Regions from separate parts of the Brevibacillus nitrificans genome, predicted to be linked through region 1. Evidence: riboswitches for the same ligand, from Rfam matches in the RefSeq annotation. Region 1 holds a riboswitch; each other region holds the start of a gene.
What was found. Region 1 has a riboswitch for S-adenosylmethionine ahead of EDM59_RS22635 (methionine ABC transporter ATP-binding protein). Riboswitches for the same ligand answer to the same signal wherever they lie in the genome.
Positions count from the first base shown of each region.

Region 2: linked by a shared signal. The riboswitch ahead of metH (methionine synthase) and the one ahead of EDM59_RS22635 (methionine ABC transporter ATP-binding protein) in region 1 are both predicted to bind S-adenosylmethionine.
Region 3: linked by a shared signal. The riboswitch ahead of EDM59_RS25255 (pyridoxal phosphate-dependent aminotransferase) and the one ahead of EDM59_RS22635 (methionine ABC transporter ATP-binding protein) in region 1 are both predicted to bind S-adenosylmethionine.

Region 1 is NZ_RHHU01000015.1:106,412-117,051, reverse strand. Features, by position in the region: gene EDM59_RS22650 (peptide ABC transporter substrate-binding protein) at 1-231, opposite strand, end outside; gene EDM59_RS22645 (MetQ/NlpA family ABC transporter substrate-binding protein) at 424-1,269, opposite strand; gene EDM59_RS22640 (methionine ABC transporter permease) at 1,324-1,989, opposite strand; gene EDM59_RS22635 (methionine ABC transporter ATP-binding protein) at 1,990-3,003, opposite strand; SAM riboswitch class I at 3,114-3,230, opposite strand; gene EDM59_RS22630 (Ger(x)C family spore germination protein) at 3,369-4,532, opposite strand; gene EDM59_RS22625 (GerAB/ArcD/ProY family transporter) at 4,513-5,643, opposite strand; gene EDM59_RS22620 (spore germination protein) at 5,655-7,106, opposite strand; gene EDM59_RS22615 (LCP family protein) at 7,186-8,184, opposite strand; gene EDM59_RS22610 (MFS transporter) at 8,380-9,606, shown strand; gene EDM59_RS22605 (aldo/keto reductase) at 9,882-10,640, opposite strand, start outside.
Region 2 is NZ_RHHU01000003.1:1,494,685-1,505,324, reverse strand. Features, by position in the region: gene argS (arginine--tRNA ligase) at 1-1,620, opposite strand, end outside; T-box leader at 1,689-1,926, opposite strand; gene EDM59_RS09070 (hypothetical protein) at 1,970-2,464, opposite strand; gene EDM59_RS09065 (YjcZ family sporulation protein) at 2,621-2,722, opposite strand; SAM riboswitch class I at 2,935-3,035, shown strand; gene metH (methionine synthase) at 3,224-6,670, shown strand; gene EDM59_RS09055 (bifunctional homocysteine S-methyltransferase/methylenetetrahydrofolate reductase) at 6,700-8,568, shown strand; gene EDM59_RS09050 (phosphotransferase) at 8,627-9,613, opposite strand; gene EDM59_RS09045 (mismatch-specific DNA-glycosylase) at 9,684-10,250, opposite strand; gene EDM59_RS09040 (SET domain-containing protein) at 10,415-10,640, opposite strand, start outside.
Region 3 is NZ_RHHU01000017.1:428,338-438,977, forward strand. Features, by position in the region: gene EDM59_RS25235 (DMT family transporter) at 1-585, shown strand, start outside; gene EDM59_RS25240 (MarR family winged helix-turn-helix transcriptional regulator) at 744-1,205, shown strand; gene EDM59_RS25245 (efflux RND transporter permease subunit) at 1,202-4,336, shown strand; gene EDM59_RS25250 (efflux RND transporter periplasmic adaptor subunit) at 4,393-5,625, shown strand; SAM riboswitch class I at 5,685-5,802, shown strand; gene EDM59_RS25255 (pyridoxal phosphate-dependent aminotransferase) at 5,917-7,095, shown strand; gene EDM59_RS25260 (hypothetical protein) at 7,363-7,833, shown strand; gene EDM59_RS25265 (LysR family transcriptional regulator) at 8,039-8,938, opposite strand; gene EDM59_RS25270 (extracellular solute-binding protein) at 9,094-10,221, shown strand; gene EDM59_RS25275 (ABC transporter permease) at 10,231-10,640, shown strand, end outside.

The DNA.
Region 1 (10,640 bases):
GACCGCACCTGAAGTCGCATCCTTTGCCAAACCGGGGTCAGCAGTGGAAGGCTCACTCGTCAGATTCGCGCGGAAAACTTGCGATGCCGGATCTGCTGTCGGTGCCGCGGGTGCCCCCGACTCCTGCTGGGATGGTTGAACAGCAGACGGCTGCGCTCCTCCAGAACAGCCAGCTACCAACGTCCCGACAAGCAAAAGCAGACCAGCCAGCTTATGCATTTTCTTTTTCATGTGAATGTTCCCCCTTCTCTAACAATTTCCTAATTCCACCAAAATATACTTTACTGACGGAGGATTTGAGAATGGGGTTTGGAAAGATTTCATTTAATTTTATGAATATTTATACAATTATCAAAAAAGATAAACCCAACCAGTCACGTGGGACCAATTGGGCTTTTGTTTATCCTTCAATTAAAGCATTCTTTAAAATGCTGGTACGATCGCACCTTTGTACTTCTCTTCGATGAACTGCTTCACTTCAGGAGAGTTCAGTTCTTTCGCCAGCTTTTGCATCGCTTCGGAATCCTTGTTGTCAGGACGAGCTACCAGGTAGTTCGCGTATGGAGATTCTTTGTCTTCCAGAATCAGAGAGTCAGTCGTTGGAACCAGTTTTGCTTCCAACGCGTAGTTGGTGTTGATCAGCGCCAGGTCTACTTCTTCCAGTACACGTGGCAGCATAGCAGCTTCTACTTCTTTGAACTTCAGGTTTTTCTTGTTTTCTACGATGTCTTTTACAGTACCGCTGATCCCTACGCCCTCTTTCAGCTTGATCACGCCGTTTTTCTCCAGAAGAGCCAGCGCGCGGCCGTTATTGGTTGGGTCGTTTGGCAGAGCGATTGTTGCGCCATCAGCCAATTCGTCGATTTTCTTGATCTTTTTGGAGTAGCCGCCGAATGGCTCGATATGAACCGCTACTACCGGTTGGAGATCCATTCCTTGGTCTTTATTGAACTGTTCCAGGTAAGGCTTATGCTGGAAGAAGTTTGCGTCCAGTTGTTTTTCGTTTACTTGCATGTTTGGTTGCACGTAATCGGTAAATTCCTTGATTTCCAGGTTTACACCTTGGTCTTTCAGTTTTGGTTGGATGTATTTCAGGATTTCCGCATGTGGAACTGGAGTTGCTCCGATGTTCAAGGTTACTTCTTGTCCACCTTGGGAACCTTGTGCGCCACCTTCAGCCGGTGCTGGAGTTGCTTCTGGTTTGCTTCCGCAAGCTGCCAGAGAGAATGCCAATACAGTAGACAGTACGGATACTACTAATTTCTTCACGGAAAAATCCCCCTTTTTTTGTCTGTGCTTTTTCAAAATCTATATGGAAAGATCTTACTTGCGGCTGAATTTCAAAACCAACCGATCCCCAAAGGACTGCAAGATCTGAACCAACACGAGCAGGATGACAACGGTGACGATCATGACGTCAGTCTGGAAGCGTTGGTAGCCGTAGCGGATCGCCAGGTCACCCAGACCGCCCCCACCGATCACACCCGACATCGCCGTGTAGGACACGAGGGTTACCGTCGTAATGGTAATGGCTGCGATCAAGCCGGAGCGTGCTTCTGGCAGCAAAACATTCCAGACGATTTGCCAGTTGGAAGCTCCCATCGACTGAGCAGCCTCGATCACTCCACGGTCCACCTCACGCAGCGACGTCTCCACCAGTCTGGCAAAGAAAGGCGCTGCCCCGATCACCAGTGGCGGGATCGCACCAAGCACACCCAAGGATGTCCCCACGATCGCCTTTGTCACCGGAATCAACAGGATCATCAAGATGATAAAGGGAACGGAGCGCAGGATGTTGACCACAATCGATGCGAACGAGTAAAACGCGCGATTCTCCAGAAGCTGGCCTCGCGATGTAAGAAACAGGATCACACCAATCGGCAAACCGATTAATACGGCGAACAGCGTCGAGAAGCCCAGCATGGTTAGTGTTGCCCCGGTTCCTTCCGCTATTTCAGACCAGTCTACATTTTCCAGTGTCAATCCCATTTAAATCACCTCCACTTCAAGACCACGCTTGCGCAGGGTTTCAATCGCATGCATGCTTTGCTTTTCGTCGCCTTCCAGCTCGACAACCAGCTGTCCATATGGCGTATCCTTCATGCGGGAAATCGTTCCTTGCAGGATGCTGAAGACTGTTCCCGTTTCCTGCATGGTTTGGAACAGGATCGGCTGATACGTCTGCTCCCCCAGGAAAGTCACGCGGGCAATCGTCCGGCTTCCGGTTGCTTTTTCGTGGGCAACGGCTTCACGCAGCTCAGTGGAATCGGCCACCTGCTCCACAAACTCCTGTGTAGTCGGGTGCTTCGGCTTGAGGAAGACCTCCAGCACTTTTCCCGACTCCACGATGCGGCCTCCGTCGATGACGCCTACGCGGTCGCAAATCGAACGGATCACGTGCATTTCATGGGTGATCAAGACGATAGTCAAGCCCAGCTTGCGATTGATATCCAGCAGCAAAGCCAGGATGGAGTTGGTTGTCTGCGGATCGAGTGCAGAGGTAGCCTCGTCGCACAGCAGCACCTTCGGATCATTCGCCAAGGCGCGGGCAATCCCGACGCGCTGCTTTTGACCACCGGACAGCTGAGACGGAAATTTGTCTCGATGAGCTTCCAGGCCCACCAGCTTCAAGAGCTCGTCCACTTTTTTCCGGATTTCCGCTTTGGGACGCTTTGCCAGCTTCAGTGGAAACGCCACATTGTCGCCAACGGTTGCGGAGGACAGCAGATTGAAGTGCTGAAAGATCATTCCTACCTGACGTCGCTGTTCCTGCAGCTTCTGATCATCCAGCTTGGTCAGCTCTACACCATCAACAATGACTTCTCCGGATGTCGGACGTTCCAACAGGTTGATACAACGAATCAGCGTACTTTTCCCCGCACCGGAGTGTCCGATGATCCCGTAAATTTCTCCCTTTTCTATCTTCAAATCAATCCCGTGCAGTGCAGGAATCGTTTTTCCCTGTACTTGATAGCTTTTTTTCAGATCGCGCAATTGAATCAACGAATCCACCTCCCGCTTCCTTACTCCTTACTTCTATTACGGAAAAATAAACGACCCCTTTTTCACAAACGAAAAAGGGGCTGCAACGTCTATCACGTTCGCATCCACCCTTCTCATCTATCAAGATCCATGCAATCTTGTAGGAATTGGCACCGCGACTTCCATGTACGACATGGGCCGGTTGCCGGGCTTCATAGGGCCTGTCCCTCCGCCTCTCTTGATAAGAAAGATTTCCACGTATATTATGTTCATATTTTGCATTTCAATGATTTGCGAATACAAATCGGATTATATCCCTTTTGAAAAACATACGTCAATAGAAATAGGAGGAAAAAAGTTTTTTTATAACACAACATCGTTGCAGACTAATTCATTACACCGTTACGGATGATGGTAGCGTCTACCTGAAAGCGAAAAGTAGCCTGCTTGAACATCTTGCGCCATTCCTCCATCGTCATTTCCCCCATCCCACGGCGGTTCGCACGATAGATGATCCCAAATCCAGCCGTGTCTACATTCATATCCTGCATTTTTTTCACGACCTGAAGCAGCTTCTCCTCCAACTCCTTTTCCAGCTCCCGTTCCATGATGTGCAAAACGTCGGTTTCATCTACTTTCAACGGCATTGTCAGTTCTAATATCCGTGTTTTCAATTTAATACTGACATCAAAATGAGCAGGCGATGCATGCGTCAATTTGATTGTGGAGTTGGAAGAAATCGTGTCAAAGACAAGCTGTACCTCTTTCTTTCTGTCCTTTTCGTTCTCGACGTACTTCCCGAACACTTTAGCAGGCACTGCCGTGTCGTAGCTTCCGATCTTGAACTTGCCGTGCATGAGCTTAATCAGAAACGCTTCCTTGGGCGTGATCCAGCCCACGTAGCGATCACCCTGAAACAGCGCGACTCCCTTGATTTCAATCTCGTTTCCTTTTCGTACAACGTAAGGAAGCTGCGGATCAATCCCGTGATCATAGTAAGCACGAAAAAATTCATGCATCGTGGTCGAGGGGATTTTCTCTCCTTTTACATTTTGCTCGATCATCCGGTACATGTAGATACCGATGTTCCCCAGTTCCTTGTACGGATACGTTAACAAATCGTAGGTCGAGCCTTCATACACACATAGGTAAAGCCTGCTGGAGATGGACGGATCCCGATAGAGGGTGTCGACGATGTTTCCCAATCCCTGTTTCGCCAGCGCTTCATTATAGAGTGCCACACGTAGCTGACCACCTAGCACCCTCTTGTCAGACTGTAAATTCGCCTTGTCTCGAATTCCTTTGCTCGTCTTGCCTACGGCGGAAATCAACTGGATTTTTTCCTTTGCCTCCGGATTGATGGAGGGCATGACGATCGTCCCGCGGACATTGCCGTCTTTTTCGAGATCATAGCCTACTACTGTCACCAAGCCTGTCTCGTCGAAAATTTGTCTGTCGGAACAGCCCGTGACCAGCAGGATTACGGAACAGCATAGGTTCAGAAGTCCTCTCCTGCTTGCCCCAGTCGGACTATTTGGGAACGTTCGCATCTGCAGCTCCCTCCTTGATGCGCCTTCTTCGCTGCTTCCATTTGACGAGTATAAACAGTAAGAGTGGGTACACATAAGCTGCATACAAGCCGATCTTGGCATAGAGGTCATTCAGTTGATTAATCTGATTCCGGCTTACCAGGAGCAAGCATATGACGTAAATGACTGGCAGGATCATTACCAACGTCTTCCTCAAACTCCAGCCAAAGAGCCGCTTGAAGCCGCGTGCCGATGACCAGATACACACCATGATGTTAGGGAGAATTACGAGCAGCCAAACAGAGATGGCGATGAGTTCAAACCTTTCCAGAATAGGAAAATAGACCATCTTCTTCAAGTTGAGGGTTGCCCAGATCGTCCTCATGAGCTGCCCTTGGCTAAAAAACACCAGGGATACGATCATCACTCCTGTATAAATAAGATTGGTGACGAGCACTCCCGTCTGGACACTTCGAGATAGCCTCTCCTTATTCTGAATATACGGATAGATGACGTACAGAATCTCAAAACCGATGCTGCTCAAAGTCATGCCGAGCATGCCCCTGAACAATTGCTCTGCATTCGCCTCCAGAATCGGGAACAAATACTCCCACTGTGCATACTGCAACGGATAATACAAGTCACAGACGAGCCAGATGGTCGCACTTACTGAAAAGAAGGTGTACCCTGCGACCACCCTGATTCCACCCATGATCGTGTAGATCGCGAGGAACAAAATGATCGCAGTCAATACCCAGGTCGGCAGATTCGGGAATACCCAGGTTTGGACGACCTCCACATAGGTTCGAAGTATGAGCGTAGCGGACAAGAAAAAATAAATCGCGTACAGCACTCCCAAAGCGGTACCTAGCCATTTTCCGAATATATCCATCTGGATGCCATAAATATCTGCATTTGGGTAACTCTTCAGCGTCTTGGTAATCACCAAAACGATCAAATGGGTAGCGAGTCCTGCAAGCACGACAGCAATCCAGGCATCGTGTCCGGCTTCCTTAGCAATGACCCGTTGATAACCTAACACACCAACACCGATCTGCGTCGCATGAACGAGAAATCCCGCCAAGTACGCCGATATGGTATTCGTCGGTTTTATCGTTTCGTTTATGTTCATGTAGACCTCGCTCACTCGTCGATGTCTTTCTTCATTTGGCCCTGCTCCCGATTAAAGCGTTTTTTCTGCTGCGGATTGAAAAACTTGAAGCGCAGCCATAGAGAAGACAGTGGAGCTCGAATGAATCCATCCTTCCAATCTCCAAAGCGAACGGGATAAAGGGGATACATGTAAGGACGCCCCAAACTGGTCTGACGGAGCAAATGACTGGCAAGAAAGCTGAAGCCAGCCACAATTCCCATCGCACCAAGCAGCCCGGCCAATAAAATCATCGGGAAGCGAATCACCCGAATCGTTGAGCCAATCATGTAGCTGGGCGCTATAAAGGAAGATAGCGCCCCAAGCGCTACAATGATAATGAGAATGTTGCTGGTAAACCCTGCTTGAACGATCGCCTGACCGATTACGATACCTCCCACGATACCAATCGTCTGGCCGACCTTCGTGGGCAGCCTCGCTCCGGCTTCGCGCAGCAGCTCAATAATGATCTCCATCAAAAATGCCTCCCAGAGAGGAGGAAACGGTACGCGCGATCGGGACTGTGCCAGTGAGAGGAGCAGGTCGGCAGGGATCATTTCATAATGATAGGTGAGAGCAGCTACATAGACGGGCGTAAGCAATAAGGAAAGGATCATGGCAAACATCCGCATCGCCCGGTTAAAGGTAGCCAGAACCCAACGCAGGTAGTAATCATCCGGGGACTGAAAAAACTGTAACAAGGTAGTCGGCCCCAGCAAGACAAACGGGCTTCCCTCTACCAAAATCGCTACTTGACCTTGACGCAAGCCATGGATAACCCTGTCTGGCCGTTCTGTCTGCTGCAGCGTGGGAAACAGGGAGCGCTCATTATCCGCAATATATTGTGCAAGGATACTGGAATCCAGGTGACTGTCGACGTTCAACTCCTGTATGCGCTGGCGTACGGTATTCACATTTTCCGGATCTGCAATGTTCTCGAGGTACAGGACTGAAATATCGACTGGTATTTCTGTCCCTGCCACCAACCGCTCATGAAACAGATGTGTAGTCGGCATGTACTTTCGAATGATGCATAGATTGACATTGAGCTCTTCGACAAATGCAATCTGGGGACCTAAGACGACAGATTCCACTTCGGGAGCCTGGATGCTCCGCCCAGCCGTGCCGTCACTCGGTATGGCAAGCCCGAATGCTTCACCCTCTACGTGAACATAGATAGCGTTATGGATCATCCGGCTCACGGCTTCCTGGACTTCGTAAACCCGGTTGCTGCTTGCCACTCCCAGCTGTTTCTCCATTTCGTCTACCCCGACTGTCTCCAGCGGAAGTAGACGGAGCTTCGGGATCAACTCGTTGTATACGATACTCGCATCTGCCAAAGTGGACAGATAGTATAGGCGCACACGGCCATTCGGCTCATCGATATGTTCTACGACCAGGTCTCCTGTATTGGACAACCACCTGCGCGCCATTTCCTGATCCATCCATGTTCACCCCCATGCCTAGCAAATCATGGTTAGTCTTCCCCCAAAAAGCCATTTTGGTTCAAAAAAAACAGCACGCTCATTGAGGCGTGCTGCTCGTAGTGGAATCTTCCACGGTCGTATTGGTTTGGGTGGATGGTGGCTCCAGCGTTTCCTGGATGAAGGCTTGGACCTGATCTACATCCGGTACGAGGACAGAGCCTGCTCGATGGGATTCTCGAAACATCCCCATCGGTGGCAGCTGGTACTGCCCTGGATTTTGCGTTTTCAAATTCAGTCCCAGCGCAGATAGCTTCAACATATCCATCGTGCTGATATTCGTTTGGACAAAAGGTGTCACTTCTTTTAAGATCGAAGGCAATTGCAGCAGCGTAGTCCCTTTTTTCATCTGATCAGCTACTGCGGCCAACAATTTACGCTGACGTTCGGTACGGGTATAATCGGAAGTGGCATCATGTCGGAAACGGACGTATTGCAACGCCTTGTTTCCGTCCAGCTGTTGGAGGCCCTTCTTCAGATTGATGTCATAGACACCCTTGTCCGTCGGATCATGGTAATACATGTTTTTCTCTACATCCAGCTCGACACCGCCTACCGCATCGATCAAGGCTTTAAAGCCTTCAAAGTCGGTAATGACATAGCGATCGACAGGCAGACCTGTGAATTGACTGACCGTTTTCATGGCCAGCTCCGGTCCACCATCCACGATGGCAGCATTGATCCGGGAGCTGCCGTTGCCCGGGATGTCTACATACGTATCACGCAAAATCGAGAACAAATCAAACCGCTTCGTAACAGGATCGACGCTGACCAGCATCATGGAGTCCGAGCGTGGCAATCCATTGTTCTTCATCCCTCGACGGTCTACACCCATCAAGAGAATATTGACGCGATCGTTGCCGTCCCATTGCGGGATCTCGGCCGCCTTCGTTGCAGCTCCCCCATCGGGCGGCGGCGGGGTAATGACATTCGGCTCTTGGATATCTTGCGCAAACTGATAAAAGGAATACCCGTAGTATCCTGCCGATACGGCAACTACTACAAGCACGATTAACAACATTCGTTTCCATATTCGCATATAGAATAACTCCACCTTTAATCTCTGTATCGATAGTAATTCGACTCTCCGCTTTGTTTAGTATACTCGAAACCACGGAAAGTGGAGCAGCCTTTATTTGGTTTGATAGGCAAGGTTATTTACTAAACATTTTTATTTACAATGTATTTTATAATCGTTATACTATTCCATATCTTACCGCAAAGGATGAGTCCCATGTTCTCTCCTCCCTCACTCTTACAACGCTATCCGCGAGAAGCCTTGCTGTTTTTGGTGGCTAGCTTTATCAACGCTTCCGGAAGCGCTTTCATGTGGCCGTTGAATACGCTGTATGTACATACGGTCCTGCAGCGCTCCATGACAGAAGCAGGCTTCGCTCTCATGCTGCAGTCACTTGCCGGAATTATCGGTCAATTTGTAGGTGGCTCCCTGTTTCATCGGCTCGGTGCCAAGCGACTCATCGTAGGCGCTTTGCTATTGCAGGGCTGTATTCAGCTGGCGATTCCCTTTTCCCAAAGCTGGACAATCTACTTGGCTCTGATGATCGGCCTGGGCTTTACCTTTAACCTCTCCTCTCCGGCGATTCAAGCCTTTATCGGATTTCGCTGGAAAGAGCAGCGCCGTGAGTTGTTCAATATTGTGTATGTGAGCAATAACTTGGGAATGGCCATTGGTACATCGCTTGCTGGCGTAGTGGCTGCTTTCTCCTTTCAGCTGACGTTTCTGTTGAACAGTGCCAGTACCTTGTTGTTTGCCCTTTTCTTTTTCATTTTCATGAAGCATATTTCGCATAAGGAACTCGTTGGCGATTCGGCAGCACAAGCAGAAAAGCGAAGCGGAAAAGAAACGCTGCAGCTCTTGTACCGGTACCAGCTGTACCTGTTCATGGCGCTGGGTGCTGGCTTTATCTTCTTTTCTACCACCGTTTGGAATACGGGGGTCGCTCCGTACTTGACGGGCTTGGGTATGCCGCTTGCTGCCTACAGCTGGCTGTGGACGATCAACGGGATCATCATTTTCGCCGGTCAGCCAGTAACTACCCAAATCAAACGGCTGCTGAAACAAAGTCTGTCTGCCCAATTGGTGACGAGCGCCGTACTTTATGGTGCAGGATTTGGTTTCATGCTGCTCTTCCATAATAGTTACGTCGCGTTTATTTTCGGTATGATTATTACTACCTTTGGCGAGATGCTGATTTCTCCGACAATCCCTACCTTTATCACGGAGAAAACCGGAGAAACGGCACCGTTTTACCTGGGAGTGGTGGGTGCAATCACAGCGCTAGGGCGGCTGCTCGGCCCACTCGCGATGGGGTACATGTACGATCGCGGTGGCGTAGAGCCGACACTGCTGCTCGCCACAGTCGTATCCTTTACATCGGTACTGCTTTGCTTGATGCACGCTTCCCTACATCGGGCGAAACGTGGGTCATCGGCGCATTAGTCGAGGGCGGAAAAGCATGTTTCCGGGCGGAGCGACTGTGGAGTCCTACCTAGCGGAGCCATGAAGACCGAGGCATCAGAATCGCTACCCATGAATACTCTGCTAAGCGACTCCACGTTTAGCGATTCCCTCGGGATCATGGCGCAGCGGACAGTCTTCGCTTCCCCGTGGACGTAGCCCGGAGTGCAGCATGGAAACAGGCTTTTCCCCACCGCAGCTACATCCTAAAACAGCAAAAAAGCCCATCAAAATCGATGGGCTTTTCCACTTTGTATCTACCACTTCAACTCAGGCAGCTGATACCATTCGCCTGCCATCCACTCGCGGGCTTTCCAGCGGAGGACATCCGGTCGGACAAGCGGCATGATTTCCTGAAACAGCTCTACCCGTTCGATGTCGTTCATCGGAACAAAACGGTCAGCTGCGGCGAGGTCAGCCTCCAGCTCCTCCATTTTGCTTACCCCCAATATCGAGGTCGTCACTGGCAGACTCCAAGTATAGCGCAGAGCTTGTTCAGTCCATGGAGCCAGCTTGCCAAGCCCCATCACTTTCATTCCGATTACGGCGACACCCTTTTCGACGGCTTGCGGAACGAAATCGTGCGCGAAGCTGTAGATGAAATGATCCAGGGCCGACAAGGCGACAAGCGCGCTGTCAAAGGGGTAGCGGCGAATGGCCTCCGCCAAGAGGCGCGGATCCGTATGGCCGCTGATGCTGATTTTGCGGATCAGTCCTTGTTCCTTGGCCTCGATCAATGCCTCGAGTGCGCCACCCTTGGCAAAGATCGCTTCCAGATCGTGGGGCTGCATGATGTTGTGCATTCGCCATTCGTTGACATAGTCAGTCTGGAGACGCTTGAGGCTGCCTTCCAGATCCTTAAGGGCCAAATCGCGGGTACGCCCGCCCGTTTTAGTCGCGATCCACACCTTGTCGCGCAGTCCTTTCAGCCCTAGACCGACGCGTGTTTCAGACTGCCCATCGCTATAGCTGGGAGCTGTATCGAAATAGTTGACCCCTGCCTCCACTGCGCGGCG
Region 2 (10,640 bases), on a different contig from region 1:
GATGTCTTCTTCCTCCGCCAAGATGCGGACATTGGCATAGAACTTATTGAACGATTGAGCGAGGTCGATCACGTATTTCCCGATTTGGGAAGGATCGAAGTTGTCAGCGGCGCGTTCGATGACTTCCGGGAATCCGTTCAGCAGTGTAATGACTGCCCAAGCCTCTTTGCTATCCAGCGCGCCCTCTGCCAATGCAGCAGATGCAGGCTGGAAGTTGCCTCTGCGCAGCAGGGAGCAGGCACGCGCATGGGTGTATTGCACATATGGGCCGGTCTCGCCTTCAAAGGTCAGCATTTCTTCCAAAGAGAAATTGATGTCGTTCAGGCGGTAGTTTTTCAGGTCGTGGAAAATGACCGCGCCGACGCCCACTTGACGAGCGACTTCTTCTTTGTTTGCCAGCGAAGGATTTTTCTCCTCGATCACTTTCTGCACATCCGCGATTGCTTGGGAGAGCACTTCCTCCAGCAAAACAACCTTCCCTTTCCGGGTGGACATTTTTTTACCGTCCTTGAGCATCATCCCGAATGGCACGTGATGCATGTCGCGCGCCCACGCATAGCCCATTTTTTCCAGAACTTTATACAGCTGCTGGAAGTGGAGGCGCTGCTCGTTTCCTACGACGTATACGGCTTTCGCAAAATCGTAGCTCTCGTGGCGATAGAGGGCCGCAGCCAAATCGCGTGTTGCATACAGGGTTGCGCCATCGGATTTTTTGATCAGGGAAGGAGGCATGTCGTACTCGTCCAGGCTGACGACGAGCGCGCCGTCGGATTCAGTCAAGAGACCTTTTTCCTCGAGCAAGGTAACGACACGATCCATCTTGTCATTGTAGAAAGCTTCTCCGTTGGTGGAGTCGAAGGAGACATTCATCAGGTCGTAGATCTTCATGAATTCCTTCAAGGATTCGTCGCGGAACCATTTCCACAGGTGCAGCGCTTCTTCATCGCCGTCCTCGAGCTTTTTGAACCATTCGCGTCCTTGGTCTTCCAGGGAAGGGTTGTCCTTGGCTTCATCGTGGAAGCGAACGTAGAGCGTCAGCAGCTCCTTGATCGGCTCCGCTTTCACTTTTGCTTCGTCTCCCCACAAACGGTACGCCACGATGAGCTTGCCGAACTGCGTGCCCCAGTCGCCCAAATGGTTGATGCGAACGGGCTGGTAGCCTTGCTTTTCCATGATGTTGGCGATCGCGTTACCGATGACGGTCGAACGCAGGTGGCCCATGGAGAATGGCTTCGCGATGTTCGGGGAGGAGAGGTCGATCGGGACCTTGCGTTCTTGTCCGATGTGGCTGTCTCCATAGGCACTTCCTTGAGCGAGGATGGTGCCAATCACTTGCTTCGCAACAGCTGCTTGATCGAGGAAAAAGTTGACGTAGGGACCGACTGCAGTCGATTCACGCAAAGGGTCTCCACTGATTTTCTCTGCCAGCTCTGCTGCGATCATCGGAGGAGCTTTACGCAATGCTTTTGCTAATTGAAAGCAAGGGAACGCGATATCTCCCATGGCAGGGTTTGGAGGTGTTTCCAGCATGCCGTATACGGTTTCTTTTGGAAAGTTTTCTACCCCTTGCTGTGCGAGGGCGTCGGCGATTTTTTCCGCCACTTGGTGTTTGTAGCTCATGTGAATCTCCTTTCTGATTGGAAAGAGGGTGGGTGCTCCAAATAAAAAAACCTCTACGTCTCCTGTAAGAAAGAGACGAGAGGTTGTGCTCCCGCGGTGCCACTCCTGTTGTTTTTGCGTGAAAGCAAAAACCGCTTGACCTGCTGTATCGGGCAGTCCCGGCGTTTCCCTACACGATCTGCAAATCGCAAATGTTCAGGACGCATCTCCGAGGTGCGTTTCCTCTCATGCTCTGCATCGGGCTTTCACCATCCCCGACTCGCTAGCGTCATTCGCATGAGGTACTTTCCTCTTCAACGATTCAACGATATCTCTAGCATTATAACTGGTGAGGCTGCACTCGCGCAACTCACTCTTCCGGTTTATTTAAAATCTTGTCCAGCTGTGCGAAGTATTCTCTCGTCAGCTTTTCCTTTTCCTCGGCACTCATGTTTTCTGCATTCATCCATTGTTCTTTGAATTGCTCGAGCTGTGCCAGCATAGCCAGCTCTGCTGCAGCATCTTCTTCCAGATCGTAGTTCTCGGATGGATCGAAGGGGATCAGCCGGTTGTCGTTTCCGCTGCGCAGGTATGGATTGCGCCAATGATCGGGAAACTGGTAAGGCTGCTCGCCAAACATCAGTCCGAGCACTTCGTCAGAATCGAGGGGAAGAAAATAGTCGTAATCATCTCGACGTCCACCTGCGGATAAATTGAGATGGGAAAGGAAGTAATGCAGATAATGGTCACCCGTCTCCCGGTTTTTCACGATGGAGTAAGTCTCAAATTCACTTTGCTCCAGTTCCTTGATTTTTTCGAGAGACGATAAAAATTCGTCTTTTTCACGGGCATCTAGTGTGTCCACAGCGTTTCGCTCCTTTGTATTGCCAAGCCGCGATACATGTCATTTTTGCATTCAGTATAGCAAAAGCGCTTTAGAGTGACAATGAACGGAGGTTTTTTCGATCCAGGCAAACGCAAAAAGAGCCTAGAGGATCTAGGCCCTTTTCATACGCTATGACTAGCAGTCTTCGGAGCACCCAACAATTACCAGCAGGATAAACAGTACGAGCACCAATGCGAAGTTGTCACCAAAGAATCCGCCGCAAAAAGATGTACTCATGTTTGTTTCCCCTCCTTTCCGTTATGCTCTAGTCTATACACGAACACACAGATTGGCGTGGGCGAATGTCTAGATCAACCAAAAATGGGCGCATTCTTTTGAGACAAGAGTAAATATTAGACAAATTCTCAATTGACGAAGAGACAGGGGGGTGATAAGATACTTGCAAACATTCATGAAGTTTGACATTTCAACTCCATAACCATGTACGACTCTTATCCAGAGAGGCAGAGGGACTGGCCTGATGAAGCCTCGGCAACCGGTAGAAATCCGGTGCCAATTCCAGCAAAGCTACGGCTTTGAAAGATGAGAGGATGACTCAGGCGCTTCTGTATTTCGCGGACAAATCCTCTTCTACTTAAGAAGGGGATTTTTTTGTGCAGATAAACATGGATAAGGCTTTTATCCGGTATACGCACAACTAAGTGAGACAGGAAGACTTGCAACTACAACAGGGCAGTGTATGAAACGGCTAAGAAGAGGCCGAAAAGGAGCAAGCTGATGAAACCAACTTTTCGCGAGCAGCTTTCCCGAAAAATTCTGATTCTAGATGGCGCAATGGGAACCATGCTGCAACAGGCAAACCTGACAGCCGAGGATTTTGGCGGTGAGGAGTACGATGGCTGTAACGAGCTGTTGAATTTGACAAGACCGGATGTGATTCGTTCCATCCATGAAAAGTATTTGGAGGCAGGCGCAGACATCGTCGAGACCAATACCTTTGGCGCGACTTCTGTGGTATTGGCTGAGTACGACGTAGCCGATAAAGACCTCGAAATCAATATAGCGGCAACCCGGCTGGCGAAGGAAGCGGTGGATGCCTACTCGACTCCAGAATGGCCGCGCTACGTGGCAGGTTCCATGGGGCCGACGACTAAAACGCTGTCTCTGACAGGCGGCGTCACCTTTGAAGAGCTGGTGGAGTCCTACTATCGCCAAGCCAAAGGGATGATTCTCGGTGGAGCCGATGTGCTTCTTTTAGAGACCTCCCAAGACACGCTGAACGTGAAAGCGGGGGGCATCGGGATCCGCAAAGCGTTTGAAGAACTGCAAACCGAACTGCCGATCATGCTCTCGGGAACGATCGAGCCGATGGGAACTACCCTCGCCGGACAAAACATTGAAGCTTTCTATTTTTCCCTGGAGCACTTGAAGCCGGTTTCGGTCGGTTTGAACTGCGCGACAGGCCCGGAATTCATGCGTGACCATCTGCGTACGCTGTCCGGCTTGGCGGAATGCGGCGTCAGCTGTTATCCGAATGCTGGGCTTCCGGATGAAAACGGTCATTATCACGAAACTCCCCAAGGCTTAGCGGCCAAAATGCGCGCGTTCGCTGAGCAGGGTTGGCTGAACGTAGCGGGGGGCTGCTGCGGTACGACGCCAGAGCATATCCGCGCAATGGCAGAGGCGCTAAAGGATTGCAAGCCGCGTGAGCAAGTGAAGGAACCGGTCAGCGCCGTCTCTGGCATCGAAGTGGTTTACGTGGAAGACGACAATCGTCCGTTGCTCGTGGGAGAGCGTACCAACGTCATCGGCTCGAAAAAATTCCGTGACTTGATCGCGGCAGGTCAGTACGAGGAAGCATCCGACATTGCCAGAGCACAGGTAAAGCGTGGAGCCCACGTAATCGACATCTGCTTGGCTGACCCGGACCGGGATGAATACGAGGATATGGAAAAATTCCTGCAATTCATCGTAAAAAAGGTGAAGGCGCCGCTGATGATCGACTCCACCGATGCAAAAGTGATGGAGCTGGGTCTGCGTTACTCCCAAGGGAAGGCCATTCTCAACTCGATTAACCTCGAGGATGGGCTGGAGCGTTTTGAGGAAGTCGCACCGCTCATTCACAAATACGGTGCAGCAGTCGTCGTCGGGACGATTGAAGAAGCCGGGATGGCTGTAACTCGCGAGAAAAAGCTCGAGGTTGCCAAGCGTTCCTACGATATATTGGTAAATCAATACGGAGTAAAGCCGCAGGACATCATTTTTGACCCACTGGTATTCCCTGTCGGAACTGGCGATGAGCAGTACATCGGTTCTGCTAAGGAAACGGTGGAAGGGATTCGTTTGATCAAACAAGCGATGCCGGAGTGCAAAACCATTCTGGGTGTCAGCAACGTATCCTTTGGATTGCCGGCAGCAGGTCGGGAAGTGCTGAATGCCGTGTTCCTGTACCACACGACAGTAGCAGGTCTGGACTACGCGATCGTCAACACGGAAAAGCTGGAGCGCTATGCTTCGATACCGGAAAATGAACGGAAGCTGGCCGAGGCGCTGTTGTTCGAAACGAATGACGAAACGCTGGCCGCCTTTACGGAGTTTTATCGTCAAAAGAAGAAAGAAGTGAGCGTAGAGGTCTCCAAGCTGACGCTGGAAGAACGCCTGGCACGCTATGTCGTCGAAGGCTCCAAGGATGGTCTGACGGAAGACTTGAAGCTGGCTTTGGAAAAATATGCACCGCTGGAAATTATCAACGGACCATTGATGACGGGAATGGAAGAGGTCGGTCGCCTTTTCAACGGCAACCAGCTGATCGTGGCAGAGGTGCTGCAGAGTGCCGAGGTCATGAAGGCATCGGTATCGTATCTCGAACCATTTATGGAGAAATCCGATGCGGCAGCGAAGGGCAAGATCCTGCTGGCAACGGTAAAAGGCGATGTACATGACATCGGCAAAAACCTGGTGGAAATCATCTTGGCGAATAACGGCTACGATGTGGTGAACCTCGGGATCAAAGTCCCGCCTGAGCAGTTGATCGCAGCCTGCCGCGAACAAAAGCCGGATGCGATCGGTCTGTCCGGTCTTTTGGTGAAATCCGCACAGCAGATGGTCATTACGGCGCAGGACTTGCGCGATGCAGGAATTGACGTACCGATGATGGTAGGGGGCGCCGCGCTGACTCGGAAGTTCACATCCAACCGGATCGCGCCGGAATACCGCGGGATCGTGCTCTATGCAAAAGATGCGATGGATGGTCTGGACCTCGTGAACCGACTGCAAAATCCGGAAGAGCGCGAACGCCTGGTGGAGGAGCAGCAAAATCTGCTAGAAGCAGTCGCCACCGCCCAACCTGTCGTCGAGGAGAAAAAACCAACCCTCCCCGCACGCTCGGCCGTGAGCAAAACCGTACCTGTCCAAGTTCCACCAGATTGCGAGCGCCACATTTTGCGCCAATATCCGATCACGCATTTGCAGCCGTACTTGAATCTGCGGATGCTGCTCGGCAAGCATCTCGGGGTGCGTGGAAACGTAGATAAGCTGATTGAATCCGGAGATGAGAAAACGCTGGAGCTGTACGGACTGGTGGAGGATTTGCTGAATGACGCCAAGCAGCAAGGCTCGATTTCCGCACACGGGGTGTACCAATTCTTCCCGGCGCAATCCCAGGGAAATGAGATTTTGGTCTACGATCCGAACGATCACAGCAAGGTGCTGGAGCGATTCGAGTTCCCGCGTCAGCCGGAAGAACCGCATCTGTGCCTCTCCGATTTCCTCCGACCTGTGGAGAGTGGAGAAATGGATTACGTCGGCTTCCTGACAGTAACAGCGGGCGGAGGCATTCGCGAGCGTTCTACCGAGCTAAAGGAACGCGGAGACTATTTGCGCTCCCATGTTCTGCAGGCACTCGCGCTGGAGCTGGCAGAGGCTTTCGCTGAGCGGATTCACCACATTATGCGTGATGTGTGGGGGATTCCTGACCCGGCAGAGATGACCATGCTGGAGCGATTCGGAGCCCGCTACCAAGGGATCCGCGTATCGTTCGGCTATCCTGCTTGCCCGAATTTGGAGGATCAGGCGCAGCTGTTCCGCTTGTTGCAGCCGGAAAATATCGGCGTTCAACTGACCGAAGGCTTTATGATGGAGCCGGAAGCATCCGTATCAGCGATGGTATTCGCACACCCAGAGGCTCGCTATTTTAATGCCGGACCGTCGGTGTTTGAAGTATAAACGGAATCAAAAGGAGAGAAGTGATTGAGTTGACCACAGGCAAGAAAGATTTACGGGAGTATTTGCAGGATCACCTGCTGGTAGGAGATGGAGCGATGGCGACCCAGCTGCACAGGCTGGGCGTCCCACTCGGAGTGAGCTTCGAAGAACTGTCGCTGTCGAATCCGAAGCTTGTCCAAGAGGTTCATGATTCGTATTATGCGGCTGGAGCCAGACTTTTGGAGACCAATACGTATTCAGCCAATCGGGATTCCTTGTCCCGCTATGGTCTGGAGCATCGCGTGGCGAGGATCAATCGTTTAGCCGTAAAAATTGCCCGGGAATCCGCAAGAGACGATGCGTATGTCGCAGGGAGCATTGGCTCCATTCTGGCAGGTCGCGTGCGTAAAAAAGTGCTGGATGAATACCGGGACCAGTATGAGGAGCAAGCGATTGCCCTGCTTCACGCCGGTGTGGACGGAATTATTTTGGAGACGTTTCTCGACCTGGAGGAGCTGCTTATGGCGCTGGAGGTCATTCGTCCGTTGACGGATGCTCCCCTGATCGCCCAGCTGGCTACGCTCGAGGTAGGACGCACGCGGGATGGATACTCGCTGACAGATGCGTTTGGGCAGCTGAAGCAGGCAGGAGCGGACATCGTGGGTCTCAACTGCCGTCTCGGTCCAGCAGAAATTTTGCGATCGTTTGAACATACGCAGGTTCCGCATGGAGCGCTCTTGTCTGCTTTCCCGAATGCGGGCCGTCTCGGTCTTACAGACGGGGAGTACGCCTACAAGTCGACGCCAGACTATTTCGGCCAGAGTGCCTTGCGTTTGCGGGAGCAGGGCATCCGTCTGATCGGGGGATGCTGCGGAACGACACCTGAGCACGTCAAAGCGATGGCAGACGCACTGGAGTCGCTTGAGCCACAGGAGAGAATCAATCCGACGATCGTGCCTGGTGATCGTCCACAGGTGACGGTACAGAGCGTCCGTGATCAGTCGAAGCCGAGCATCGTGGAACGAGTCAAAACCGAGACGACGGTCATCGTAGAATTCGACCCGCCCCGTGATCTAGATGCGGAGTCCTTCCTGGATGGCTGCTGCGAGCTTCACCGCGCAGGGGCTGATGCCATTACCTTGGCCGACAACTCGCTGGCTACTGTACGGATGAGCAACATGGCGCTGGGCGCTTTGATGAAAAGCAGACACGGTATCGATCCGCTGCTGCACATCGCCTGCCGCGACCGCAACTTGATCGGACAGCAATCCCATCTGATGGGCTTGCACGCCCTCGGTATCGATCAAATTCTTGTCATTACCGGCGACCCGTCCCGTTTCGGTGATTTGCCAGGTGCTACCTCCGTGTTTGACGTGACCTCTTTTGATTTGATCCGCATGGTGAAGCAGTTGAACGAGGGTGTTTCGTTTGCTGGTCGTCCTTTGAAGCAAAAAGCGCAGTTCATCGTAGGTGCGGCTTTTAATCCAAACGTAAGACAAATGGATGCGGCGATTGCCCGTCTGGAAAAGAAGGTAGAGGCCGGGGCGGACTATATCATGACTCAGCCCGTATACGATGCGGAATCGATCAAGCAAGTGTATGAAGCCACCAAGCATATCGGCATACCGGTCTTCATCGGGATCATGCCGTTGACCAGCTTGCGAAACGCGGAGTTCCTGCACAATGAAGTGCCTGGTATCAAGCTTTCTTCTGAAGCACTGGAACGGATGAGAGCGGTGGAGCAAGGGGAAGCGGCAAGGCAAGAGGGGATCAAGATGGCGAAGGAGCTGCTCGATACCGCCGTTCAGTATTTCAAAGGCATTTACCTGATCACGCCATTCCATTACTCCTCGATGGCAGCTGAGCTGGTGCAGTACGTGCGACAGCAAAGTGCGCTCGTGAAGACAGCGACCCACTAGCCTATACAATCGACAGAACAGAGGCCCTTGTGTGAAGAGACAGGCAAATTGCCGCTCTTTACTCAAGGGCTTTCATTTCTTCGAGCATGTAAGCCGTTTTCCTGATTTCCTGTTTCAGGAATTTTTCAATATCCCGCTCCGACATCTCGAGGTACTGCTGCTGGCGTAAAAACCGTTCGGTAATATGGGGATAGGCGAGGTCGGTATACAGAAGATGCCGCTGTCGCCGGGACAGTGGATTCTCGCGGAGATATCCGTCGAGAAGGTAGTGGAAGGCTTTGGGATTCCATTTTTTGTTCTTTCGCATTAATAAGGAGAGAACACGACTGATATCTTTGGAAGGAAAATCAAAGCGAACGTCCTCCCAATCAATGACGGTAATTTTCTGCTTTTCCGAGAGCAAGTTTCCGTTGTTGAAATCGCCGTGACACAAGAAATGTCGGGAGGTAGGGAGCTCCCTCCAATTCTGATAGTACGATGATTTTTCCAGGCTCTCCATGGCGATTTTACCGGCGATCAGAAAGAACGGAAGATGCTGATAGATGATCTGATGCTTCGGGTCATTGCTTGACTCGTACTGCTGATTCCAGCGCTGCAGGGCAGTAAAATCATTTCGATATTCCTCGTCCCACGTGTTTGCGGCGTTGTACAGGTGGCTGTACGCAGAGGAAAAGCCGACAGATGCGGCGTGAATTCGCCCGAGGGTGGAGCCGGTTCGCCTGATGCGTGCCGGAAGATTGAGAGCGAGCATGGGACCGGATGCCCAATGCTGGATGAGAAAGGGATACCCGTTCCAATAAATAAAGCGTTGATTGGCCTTCGTTTTTCGTACTTTGGGTATGTGGATCCCTTTCTTTCGCAGATGATCTTCTGCATCCAGGATGAAATTTTGCCGCTCTTCAGTAGTAAACAGGCTTTTGCCTAAGAATTTGCCCTTGCGTGTCCGCAAGACAATCACCAAAGATTTATTGGTGTTCCGCATAATCTCGTAACTGAGAATTCCGAGGTCGTACTCCTCTTCCATGAGTCGGATTAGTGCTTCCATCTCTTCCCTCCTACGAAAAGCGAGTAAGCGACTATCCTTCATCGTACTGCGAACAGAGGGAATGTGATACTCAAGAGAGGGGATGCCATCCTTTTTCCCGCAGAAACTGGCTCAGCTCACTGAACATGGCCAGCCGTTCTTCCCGGGAAAAGGAGGCGTTTGCACCGCTTGTCGAGGGAATGACAAACACATAGCTGCCAGGCCAATCGTCTGTGCCGAATTCGAGCTTGGATTGGAGTCCGAGCGCAATCGTCGTTTTTTTCTGTCCGGTGGCGTGGCGGAAAGCAGTGATACCGTTAAAGCAAATAACGCGGGGACGATAGGTCTGAATCATTTGCACGAACTGCTCCGCTCCGGTCGCATAGTCATCCTCGCGCAGATCGGTAGAAGAGCGAGTCGGACGGGAGACCAGGTCCGTAATGCCATAGTGTAAGTCGAGCAGACGGGCGCTCTCTTCGGGAGCAAATCGATGAGGAGTCAATCCACCCTCGTACAAGCCTCGCCAAAACAGATTGGCGGGGGTGGCATAATGGTATCCGGCGGTTGCCGAGACGCGTCCCGGGTTGATCCCGCAAAACAAAACAGCCAGATCACGCCGAATATAAGTAGGCAGCCATTTTTCCGTAAAGTCAACCAACACACGATCCCTCCTATCCCCTCATCGTAGCATACTACCTGAGCTATGCGAAAAGGGAAGGGGAGATCGTTTGGAGCCAACCCGTTAATGTCCAATAAAAAAAGGCCGTCGCAACGAACGGCCAGCATAAATTTCGTACGAAAATTTAGGGATGCGGCAAACGATTACTCCTCTTCGTAGAACCAGAGAGGGTCTTTGTTATCGACATCGCCGTTGTAGTTGATCAGTACTTCTTCTCCCGCCTTGATGTCCGTATAGGCGTAGAAATCAAAGGTGTGGTTGTCAAAATTGATTTCGTATACAGCATTCGGCTCATAGGAGTGATTGAACAGCATGCCGTAGCCCAGAAGGATACAAGTGTGGTTAGCCCCATATTCAAAAGCGTAGTCG
Region 3 (10,640 bases), on a different contig from region 1:
ACCCTGGCGGTAGGCATCCTCTTTTTCAAGTTTGCATCCCATCGCATGCATTGGATCGGCATGCTCATCGCTTTTTGTGGCATTATTGTCTTGCTCGATGTCAATCCGGTTTCCTTGGTGTCCGTGGATGTGATCGGTTTTCTTTGCATGCTTGCGGCTACTTGCTGCTACGCATTTGGTGGACAGCTGTCGAAGCGTTTGCCCGGCAATCTATCGATGTACCAGATTACGTTCGGGACACTGCTCACCTCGATGATCGGAGCAGGTGGAGTCTCGCTGGCAACGGAGTCACTCCCTATCTCTGCGTTTAGCTCGGGGGGGACAGTCGCGGCCTTGCTGGGGCTCGGCGTGTTTGGCTCTGGCGTCGCGTATATCCTCTTTTACTATCTGGTGCAAAAAGGCGGTCCAGAAATCGCGTCACTCGTAACGTATCTCGTTCCGATCACAGCGTTTATCTGGGGCTATACATTGCTAGGTGAACAGATTACGTGGAATCTGCTTGCCGGGATGCTCTTCATTGTCGGCGGGGTGTTTTTGACGGGCAGGAAGGTGAAGCCGAAAACGAAAGTGACCGTGGAAGTTTAGTGAGGAAGCAGGCTACAGGGAAGAGGGTAGCCTGCTTTTTTGTTAACCATTTTTGGTGTCGAAACTTGCTTCGTTTTTCAAAGTGAATATTTCTTGATGCGAAATATCGAAGCGTGACATAATCATTTCGTAAAGCGAAATAGTTTGGGGTGCTTGCTGTGGACGACAAGAAGCGGATGGCAATGCGTCTGACAAGGCTCAACAAGGTCTATCTGGATGTGATTGCGCAAGAGCTTGCTGCATGCGGGATGACCGTACCGCAGATGTTTGTGCTGGGGCCGGTCATGCAGGGCAGAAGGACGATCGGGGAGATCAGCCGGATGATTGACCTTTCCTACAGCACCGTATCCGGAATCGTCGACCGTTTGGAGCGGAACGGTTTTGTGGAGCGTACCCGGGACCATCAGGACAGACGGATGGTGTGGGTCGAGCTGGTCGGTTCCGTCGAGGCGATCCAGAACCGGATTCCGTTCATGCGAGGCGAGTACTTCCCCGAGCTTTTCTCCTCGATGGAGGCGTCTGAAGTGGAGAGGGCCAGTGAGTCCTTGGCGCTTTTGACCAGGCATCTCGAAGTGCGGCAACAATCGTTTCCGAAAAAGGGAGGGAGTGATGCGAGATGAATCTGTCACGTTTTTCCATTCAACGCCCCGTCACCATTTTCATGATGGCGCTAGCCTTGCTCATCTTTGGCTTTGTTTCCCTGCCCAAGCTGGCTGTCGAGCTATATCCGGAATTGAACTTGCCGGTAGCGGTCGTTGTCACGACGGTGGAAGGCAGCACACCCGCCGAGGTGGAAAAGCTGGTGACCAAGCCGATCGAGGAGGGGCTCGGAACCGTCGCCAACGTCGACAAGATCATGTCCAACTCGGCAGAAGGAGCTTCTCAGGTTATCCTGCAGTTCAACTGGGGAACAGACATGGATCAGGCGACCTTGAACATGAGGGACAAAGTAGATCAGGTGCGCGGCAGACTGCCTGACAACGCAAACGCCCCGCGAATTATCAAGATCGATCCGAATAGCGAGCCAATCATGACCTTGTCTGTCACCGGGGAGAGCGACATCGCTAAGCTCAAAACCTTGGCGGAGGAAGTCATCAAGCCGAGATTGGAGCGCATCGACGGGATTGCCTCAGTAGGTGTATCTGGCGGGGAAGACCAGGTTATCGAAGTCGTGCTTGATCCGGACCGCATCGCGGCATACGGAATCGGAATCGAGCAGGTGCAGCAAGCCTTGCAGGCGACGAATCTCTCGGGTACCTCGGGCAGCATACGGGAAGGAGACACGAAGCTGGCGATCCGGGTCGATGGAGAGTACAGCAATGTCCAGGAGATCGGAGAAACGCCCATCCGGCTGCCCGGTGGAACCATCGCTCTGAAGAACCTCGCGACCATTTCGGATACATACAAGGAAATCACCCAAAAAACGTACTTGGACGGTCAGACGAGTGTGGGCTTGAGTGTAACCAAGGCGTCTGGGGGAAACACCATTGAAGTGGCAGACGAAGTGAAAGCAGAGCTCAAGCAGCTGGAAAACGTCTTGCCCAAAAACGTCAAAATCACGATGATTCTCGATTCTTCCCAATTTATCAAGGATTCTATCTACACCGTTGGCGAGCATGCGCTGATCGGCGGTCTGTTTTCCATCCTCGTCTTGCTCCTGTTCCTCGGCAGCTTCCGATCGATGATTATCATTGCGATCGTTTTGCCCATCTCCGTAATCGCCACATTCTGTCTGATGTATTTTACCGGTCAGACGATCAACCTCATTTCGCTGTCGGGCTTGACGCTCGGACTCGGCTCTCTCGTTGACTTTGCGGTCGTTATCCTCGAAAACATCTTTCGCTATCGCGAGCAAGGCAAAAGCATGATGGAAGCGGCACGACTCGGCTCCAAGGAAGTCGGGACCGCTGTCATGGCATCTGCCCTCGCTCAAATCTCTGTTTTTGCTCCCATCGTTTTTGTAGAAGGGCTTGCCTCGGAGCTATTTGGCCCGCTTGCCCTGACGGTTGTGTACTCGCATATCGCCGCCCTGCTGGCCTCTCTGACGCTGGTTCCGATGCTGAGCGCCCGCTGGCTGAAAAAGACTCCGCATATGGATGAGCAGGAGCGAGCGAAATATCGGGGCATGAATCCACTGATTTGGTTCCATATCGGTTTCTCTAAGCTCGCTCGCCGGTATGGCCGGTTTCTCGGTTGGGCTATTACACATCGAAAAACGGTTTTTGCCGCCACGATTGCGCTGTTTGTTGGTGCCGTGTTCCTTTCAGGAGCCGTCGGAGCGGAATTCATCCCCAAGCTCGAGCAGGGGAAAATCTCTGTTTCCATCAAAATGCCGAATGGCACGCTGCTAAAGGAGACGGAAAAGGTCGTGCAAGAAGTAGAAGGCCGAATCAAACAGCTGCCCGAGCTCGACCAACTGTATACCTCCATCGGGTCGTCCGGTGGGCCTTCCATTATCGCCACATCCACCAGCAACCGGGCGCAGCTGCAGGTGTCACTGGTACCCAAGGAGCAGCGTACTGTCACGACGGAGCAGGTCGTGGAGCTTTTGCGCAAACAGCTCTCCGATATTTCTGGACCTGAAATCGAGGTAAAGGAGCTGGATCAGTCAGGGGGACCCGTCACGGCTCCGCTGGAAGTGACAGTTCGTGGGGATGATCTCGCTGTTTTGGAAGACATCAGTGCAATCGTCGCGGGGGAAATGAAGCAGGTGGAAGGAACACGCAATATTGTCTCCTCGATGGAAGAAAAAAGCCAGGAGCTGCAAGTGATCGTCAATGCCTCGCGGGCAGGCTTGTACGGACTGACGACCAGTCAGGTGCTGTCCAATGTGCGTACTGCCTTTGATGGAATGACCGTCACGACGTTTCAGACAGGCGATGATCAGATCGATATTCGCGTCATGATGCCGCGTAAATACCAGGACGACATCACTTATCTGCAGCAGCTTCGCATCCCGACATCAGGAGGGGCGCAGATCGCGTTATCCTCTGTCGCAGATATCGTCAACCAGGAAGTGCCCCAGGTGATTGCCCGCTCCAACCAGACGCGCGAAGTGAAAATCTCCGGAGAATTCGTCGGGCGTGATTTGAACTCCGTTTCCTCGGATATTCAAGCCCGTCTGAACGCGTTGACTTTGCCGGATGGCTACAGCATCGAGTTTGGCGGACAGAGCAAGGAAATGATGGAGTCGTTTGGCAGTCTCGGACTTGCGATCATCCTGTCCATCGCCCTCGTCTACATGGTTATGGCCAGCCAGTTTGAATCGCTGTTCACACCGTTTATCATCATGTTTTCGATTCCACCGACCTTCATCGGTGTCGTAGTCGGGCTGCTCGTGACCGGTAAGCCGCTCAGCGTACCTGCGCTCATCGGCTACATTCTCTTGATCGGAATCGTCGTCAACAACGCCATCGTGCTCATTGATTACGTCAATCAGCTGCGGAAAAAAGGCGTGGAGCGCAACGACGCGATACTCGCTGCAGGCCCTCTGCGGCTGCGTCCCATTTTAATGACTACGCTCGCCACGATTCTGGCGATTACTCCACTTGCTTTTGGGGGAGGCGAGGGCAACGAGTCGCAGGCACCGATGGCGATTGTGGTGATCTTCGGCCTTTCTTTCTCGACCATGATCACGCTGGTACTCATCCCGGTAATCTATACCTGGTTTGACGACCTGGTCAGCAAGCTGAAAAATCGCAAGCGTAGACAGAAGAAAGCCAAAGGCAGCGAGCTTCGTACCGAAGTATGATGCGGGAGAGAGCAGGCGGACACGAGGCGGCTCGCCTGCTAGAGGGAGGATAGAAAATGAAAAGAAGCGCGGCAACAATCGGACTGCTGCTGGCTTTTGCGGTAGCCATCGGAGGCTGTAGCAGCCAGGAGGCACAGGTGACACCTCAGCAGGAAGAGGCCAAGGTCGTCCCTGTCCAGATCGACACCGTCAAGCGAGGGAGTGTAGGAGCAAGCGCAGGGGTAACCGGAAAGCTGGCACCGAGCGAGACAGTCGAAGTCACGCCAAAAGCGAACGGAAAAATCAGCATGGTCCATGTAAAGCTGGGGCAGCAGGTACAAAAAGGAGCTGTTTTGTTCACGATGGATCAGACGGATCTAGCAAACGCGGTGAAGGAAGCGCAGGCGAGCTATGAGCTGGCGGCGGCATCCTTGCAGCAAAGCAAGACCAACACGGCGCAAAGCCTGCAGCAGGCCCAAAGCGGTCTCATTTCGGCGCAACAGGCACGAAACGATGCAAAACGAGACTATGAGCGGCTCGCGGCTCTGTTCAACCAGGGGGCGGTATCTGCCCAGCAGCTGGAGCAGGCCAAAGCCGTCTTGGTGAACGAACAGAGCGCGTATGATACCGCCAAGCAGACGCTCGCGACCGCGAAGCAAAAAACAGGTGTGGCAGTCACGGAGGCATCCGTAGAGCAAGCGCGGGTCGCCTTGGAAAACGCGCGTCAGCAGCTGGGGAATGCCGTTATTGCCGCCCCTATTTCGGGGACGATTTCAGAGGTGCACGGCTCTGCAGGAGAGATGGCATCGCCTCAATCTGCTGTCGTCACGATCGTGGATACAGATCCTTTGATCGCGAAGACCAATCTATCGGAAAAAGACATGGCGACGGTCAAGACAGGGGACCTCGTCCATGTCTCGCTCACGGCAACCGGGCAAAGCTTGCAAGGGACGGTAACGGCAATCAGCCCTGTCATGAATCCGGATTTGCGGGCTTATCCTGTGGAGATATCCCTCGCCAATCGGGATGACCGACTGAAAGCGGATATGGTGGTCAACATCCAATTCGGTCAGCAGCAATCTGCCCAGTCCTTGGTGATCTCGCGAAAGGCTGTGTTTGAGGAAAACGGGAAACAATACGTGTATCGGCTGGACCAGTTGACTGCGAAAAAAGTAGAGGTCAAAACGGGAGTGCAGACAAGTGATGCCGTCGAGATTCTCGCGGGTGTGAAAGAAGGAGAGCAGATCGTAGTGCGGGGACAGACGCTGCTCAAGGACGGAGCGACCGTGCAAATTCAGCAAGGATCTTGACACACCGGTAGTGCTCAAGTAGTATGAAGAAGATTCAAAACATTATATTCCGTGTGCTTTACTTATGTAGAGAGGTGGAGGGACTGGCCCTATGAAGCCCGGCAGCGGATCTGCTCACCCATAGCGGGAAGTAGATGCTGTGCCAATTCCAGCAGGAGAATTCCTGACAGATAAGGACGTGACGAAGCTGATCTATCCCTTTTTCTGTGAGGAAAAAGGGATTTTTTGCTTGGCGGAGCCAAGTTTTCTAACATTCCCAGCATTACCCGACAGAAAGGAAAATGAAGAAAGATGCGTATCCAACCCTCCGACATGATCGATCGCCTGCCGACACAGTTTTTTGCCACACTCGTAGCGAAAGTAAACAAAGTGATCGCTGCAGGACATGATGTCATCAACCTCGGCCAGGGCAATCCTGATTTGCCGACACCCGCCCATATCGTAGAAGAGCTGCAAGCAGCCGCTGCACTCCCGCTGCATCATAAATATCCGCCATTCAGCGGACGCCTCGAGCTGAAGCAGGCTGTCGCTCACTGGTATAAACAAGAGTTCGATGTTGACCTCGATCCCGAAGAAGAAGTAGCCATTTTGTTCGGAAGCAAAACAGGACTGGTAGAGATCTGTCAGGTCTTGATGAACAAAGGGGACGTGGCTCTGGTGCCGGATCCAGGCTACCCGGACTACTGGTCTGGCGTGGCGGTGGTAGATGGACGCATGGTCATGATGCCACTGCGCGCTGAAAATCAGTTCTTGCCGGATTACGGCCAGATTCCTCAGGAGGATTTGGACCGCGCGAAGCTGATGTTCCTCAACTATCCAAACAACCCGACAGCGGTAAACGCTCCGTTTGAGTTTTACGAAGAGACAATTCGTTTTGCCCGCAAAAACGAGATCGTCGTATGTCACGACTTCGCGTACGGCGCGATCAGCTACGACGGGAAAAAGCCGGTGAGCTTCATGCAAGTACCGGGTGCTAAGGAGGTCGGCGTGGAGTTTTATACGCTGTCCAAAACCTACAACATGGCAGGCTGGCGCGTCGGTGCGATGGTCGGAAACCGCGAGCTGGTGCGTCTGATCAATCTGATTCAGGACCATTATTTCGTCAGTTTGTTCGGTGCTGTGCAGATGGCCGCTGCCAAAGCGATGACAGAGTCGCAGCAATGCGTGCGCGATCTCGTAGCGGTTTATGAGGGCCGCCGCAACGCGCTGTTCTCCAACCTGCACCGCATCGGGTGGCAGGCTCAGCCTTCGCAAGGCTCGTTCTTTGCCTGGCTGCCGGTTCCGAGTGGTTTTACTTCCGTCGAGTTCTCCGATTTGCTGCTGGAAAAAGCCCATGTCGTCGTGGCGCCAGGAAATGGCTTCGGACCGACCGGCGAAGGCTACGTCCGCGCGGCACTTCTATCGGATGAGGCACGATTGGCAGAGGCTGTACGTCGAATCGAGCAGCTCGGTATTTTTGCCAAAGCCTAAATGAAAAGTGAGAAAGACCGTTATCCCTGAGAAAGAGCAGCTCAGAGATGACGGTCTTTTTTTCTGTGGACTCATTTCGGGTATATGCCCATCGCTTGCCGAAGGGAGGAAGAATAAGGTGGATGAGAATGGGCATTTTAAAAAAGAGTTTGTCATTCTCAATAAAAATCATTCTCAGCATTGACAGATAATGATTTTCATTATACGATGAATACTGTTAATGATAATTAGTCTCAACAACAACAATTGGCAAAGCAGGAGGGTACTATGCGCTATCAGATTAACGGTTACACGGATATGTATACGGTGATCGCCAACGAGCGTAAGATAGGCGGGGCCATTGAAGCAAGCTCAATCCGTCTGCGTACGGGAGAGGTATATGCCAATGCCGTTCTCACTCGATTGGAAATGTCAGGTGCGCATTTTTGCTCGATCGGTTTTGTTACAGAAGAAGGACAGCGGCTGATCGTCCATGTAGACGACGTCAGCATGATCGCGGATGCACGCCACGTAAACGTCAGCGAATTGCGCAATGACTGCATGCGAGCGGAGAAAAAGGCGGATCGCTTGAAGCGTTTGAAACGGCTTTGTGAATTGAACGAAGGAAGCTGTACCTTGACCTTCCAGGAAGAAGCGCTGCTGCTCGCGCAAGACGTTGGCTTGGAAGAAGCTCACGCGCAAGTAGACTTGTCTTTCCTGCCACAAGCGGAAAAGTCAAAAGTAGTTCGCATCGCTTAAGACAGCTACATACAATAAATATCCAGCCTCTTTCCTCATTGGGAAAGAGGTTTTTATTCACGTATAGGAATTTATAAGCGTTTACGTTTATGAATTCCGGAGCGCATGGCGAAGTGCCTCAGCGTCCGCTTCTGGCATTCCTTCGGTAAAACTTACCGCTAAAACGCGGTCGCTCCACCTTGAACAGGCCTCGATAGAGGTTTCCTTATGACTGGATTCCTTTTCCATTGCGCTGGATGAAATCGATAAAGGTCCGTACCTGCTGCGCCATAATGTCGTCCTGGCGGTACACGAGGCAGATATGGCGGCGATTGACATACCCTGGCAGCTCGTGAACGATCAGTTCTTTCAGCTGGCTTTCGCGGATGACGCTTCGTTGAGGCAAAATGCTGATGCCCATGTTGTGCTTGACCGATTCCTTGATCGTCTCAATCGCACCGAGCTCCATGCGAATTTTCCAGCGAAACCGGTTTTCCTCTGCCCACAGCTCCGCCAGCTCTCTGGAAGTGGAACCGTACTCATGCACGAGAAAAGGCTCATTGCGCAAATCACTAAGAGCGATTTTTTCTCTAGCGGCAAGCGGATGCGAGGGAGACATCACCAATCGCAGCTCGTCGGCAATCAAGGGAATGACGTGCAGGCCTTCTTTCTGACCCTCTGGCAACGAGACGATGGCGACATCAATTTCAAAGTCGAGCAAGAGCTCCATGATGGCTTTTGCCTTTTTCACAGTCAGCATGGGCAGTACGTTTGGATAGAGCGCTTGAAAATCAGCCAGAAAAGGGGGCAGGAAATAAGTAGCTGGGGTGTAGCTCGCGCCGATTTTCAGCGTCCCTCTACCACCTTCCCGATACTCCTGCACCAGCAGCTCGGCCTCATCCAATAAGGTCGTAATTCTCCGTGCATAGGGCAGCATGGCCATCCCAGCTTCTGTGAGCCGAAGCTGCCTGGGCTGCTTGTAGAACAGCTCGACCCCCAAATCTGTCTCAAGCTTTTTCAAATGAAAGCTGATGGTCGGCTGCTTGACCTTTAGCTCCTCGGCTACTTCTGTTAGCGTCCGGCACTGGGCTGCGACGGCAAATACGCGCAATTGCTGAATGTTCACGGCCATCCCTCCACAGCCAGTATAGACAGTCTCTATAGAGGTATCAATAAACATAGAGTCTATTTAACATAACCTTAGCATCCCGTTTACTTTCCTCTTACATAAATGCCGTAGAGTGGTTGGTGAGAAGAAAATGACGTGGGAGGCTATCCTTGATGATTCGTAAAACACTAGGCAACAAACTCGCACTATTCACTCTGCTTGTCTCAACAACGCTGGTTTTTGCAGGATGTGGGCAAAGCCCGTCAGGACAAAATGCTTCCGGTTCGACAGCGACAGCGACGAGCAACCAAACAGAGGCGACGAACAAGCCAGCTGCCAGTGAGCCTGCTAGCAGCACTGACAGCAAATCCAGTGAGCCACTGGTCGTTTACTTAAATGACTTTGATGAAATCATCGCTCCCATGTTTGAAAAGGAAACAGGCTACAAGCTGAAAGTCGTAGCAGGGAACGGTGCCGAAATCATGTCCAGGATTGAGGCGGAGAAAGGGAACCCGCATTGGGATGTGGTGTGGATGGACGCTATGCCATCGATCCATCAGCTAGGCAAAAATGGTCAGCTGCTCGAAGGCTGGACGCCGAAAAACGTGGATAATTTGACCGATACTTATCAGAATATGATCCCGGCCAATAAAACGTATTACCCGACAGGCGCGCATGCAGCCTCCGTCTTGATCTACAACACGAAGGCGGTTTCTGCGGACAAAGCACCTAAGTCGTGGGATGACCTCGTGAAGCCGGAGTTTGCCAATCTGCTCGGCATGGCAGACCCTGCGGTAGCAGCACCTGCGTATCCCTTTGTCGCCTGGTTCTTTGAACAGCGTGGGATGGAGGGAGGAAAAGCGTACTTCGACCAAATCCTGAAGAACGGCACCCATGTTTATCCGAAAAATCCCAATGTGGCAAAAGCTTTGACAGGCGGGGAAATCAAGGCAGCGGCCCTTCAGGAGAGCAATGCGTACGGCATGAAAAACGACAAAGCGCCAGTCGAGATCGTATGGCCGCAAGAGGGAGCACCTGCTTCCGTTCGCGTAGCAGGGATTCAGAAGGACACGAAAAACGTGGAAGCCGCAAAAGCGTTTGTCGAGTTCATCCTCGATCCAAAGGTGCAGCAGGAACTGATCGACAAGGGAGAAGAGAGCTACTTTGAACCGTCTGCAAAAGACGTAAAACCGAAAAGTGATCGTGCCACCGAGGCGAAGCTCGTCGTAGCCGATCCAGAGTGGGCAGCCGAGCACGAAGCGGAAATCAAGCAGTGGTTTGCAGACAAAGCGGTGAAGTAATCGATGAGGATGTTCGGATCATATGGAAATCGGACGGGCTGGCTCGTGCTGGCCCTCCTCTTTTTACTCATTTTGCTGCCCCTCGCCGCCGTTATCATTCAAGTCTTGCTGCCTGGCGTTTTCTTTGGCCAGTGGAATGTAGGCGATCTGTCTTTGCTGTTGGAGGTTTTCCACAGACCACTATGGCTGGCATCGATGAAAAACTCGCTGTTTCTGGGGATAGGCACGACGATCTTTGCGACGCTGCTGGGAGGATTATTAGCTGTCGTACGGTCCAGATGGGATTTCCAAACGGCACGGTTCTTGGACTTTGCCGTGTGGATTTTGATCATTACGCCTTCCTTTATTCTGGCGCAAGGCTGGGTGATGTTCGCTGCTGCCGACGGGCTCGCCAGCAATTGGCTGGGCTGGCACTGGGT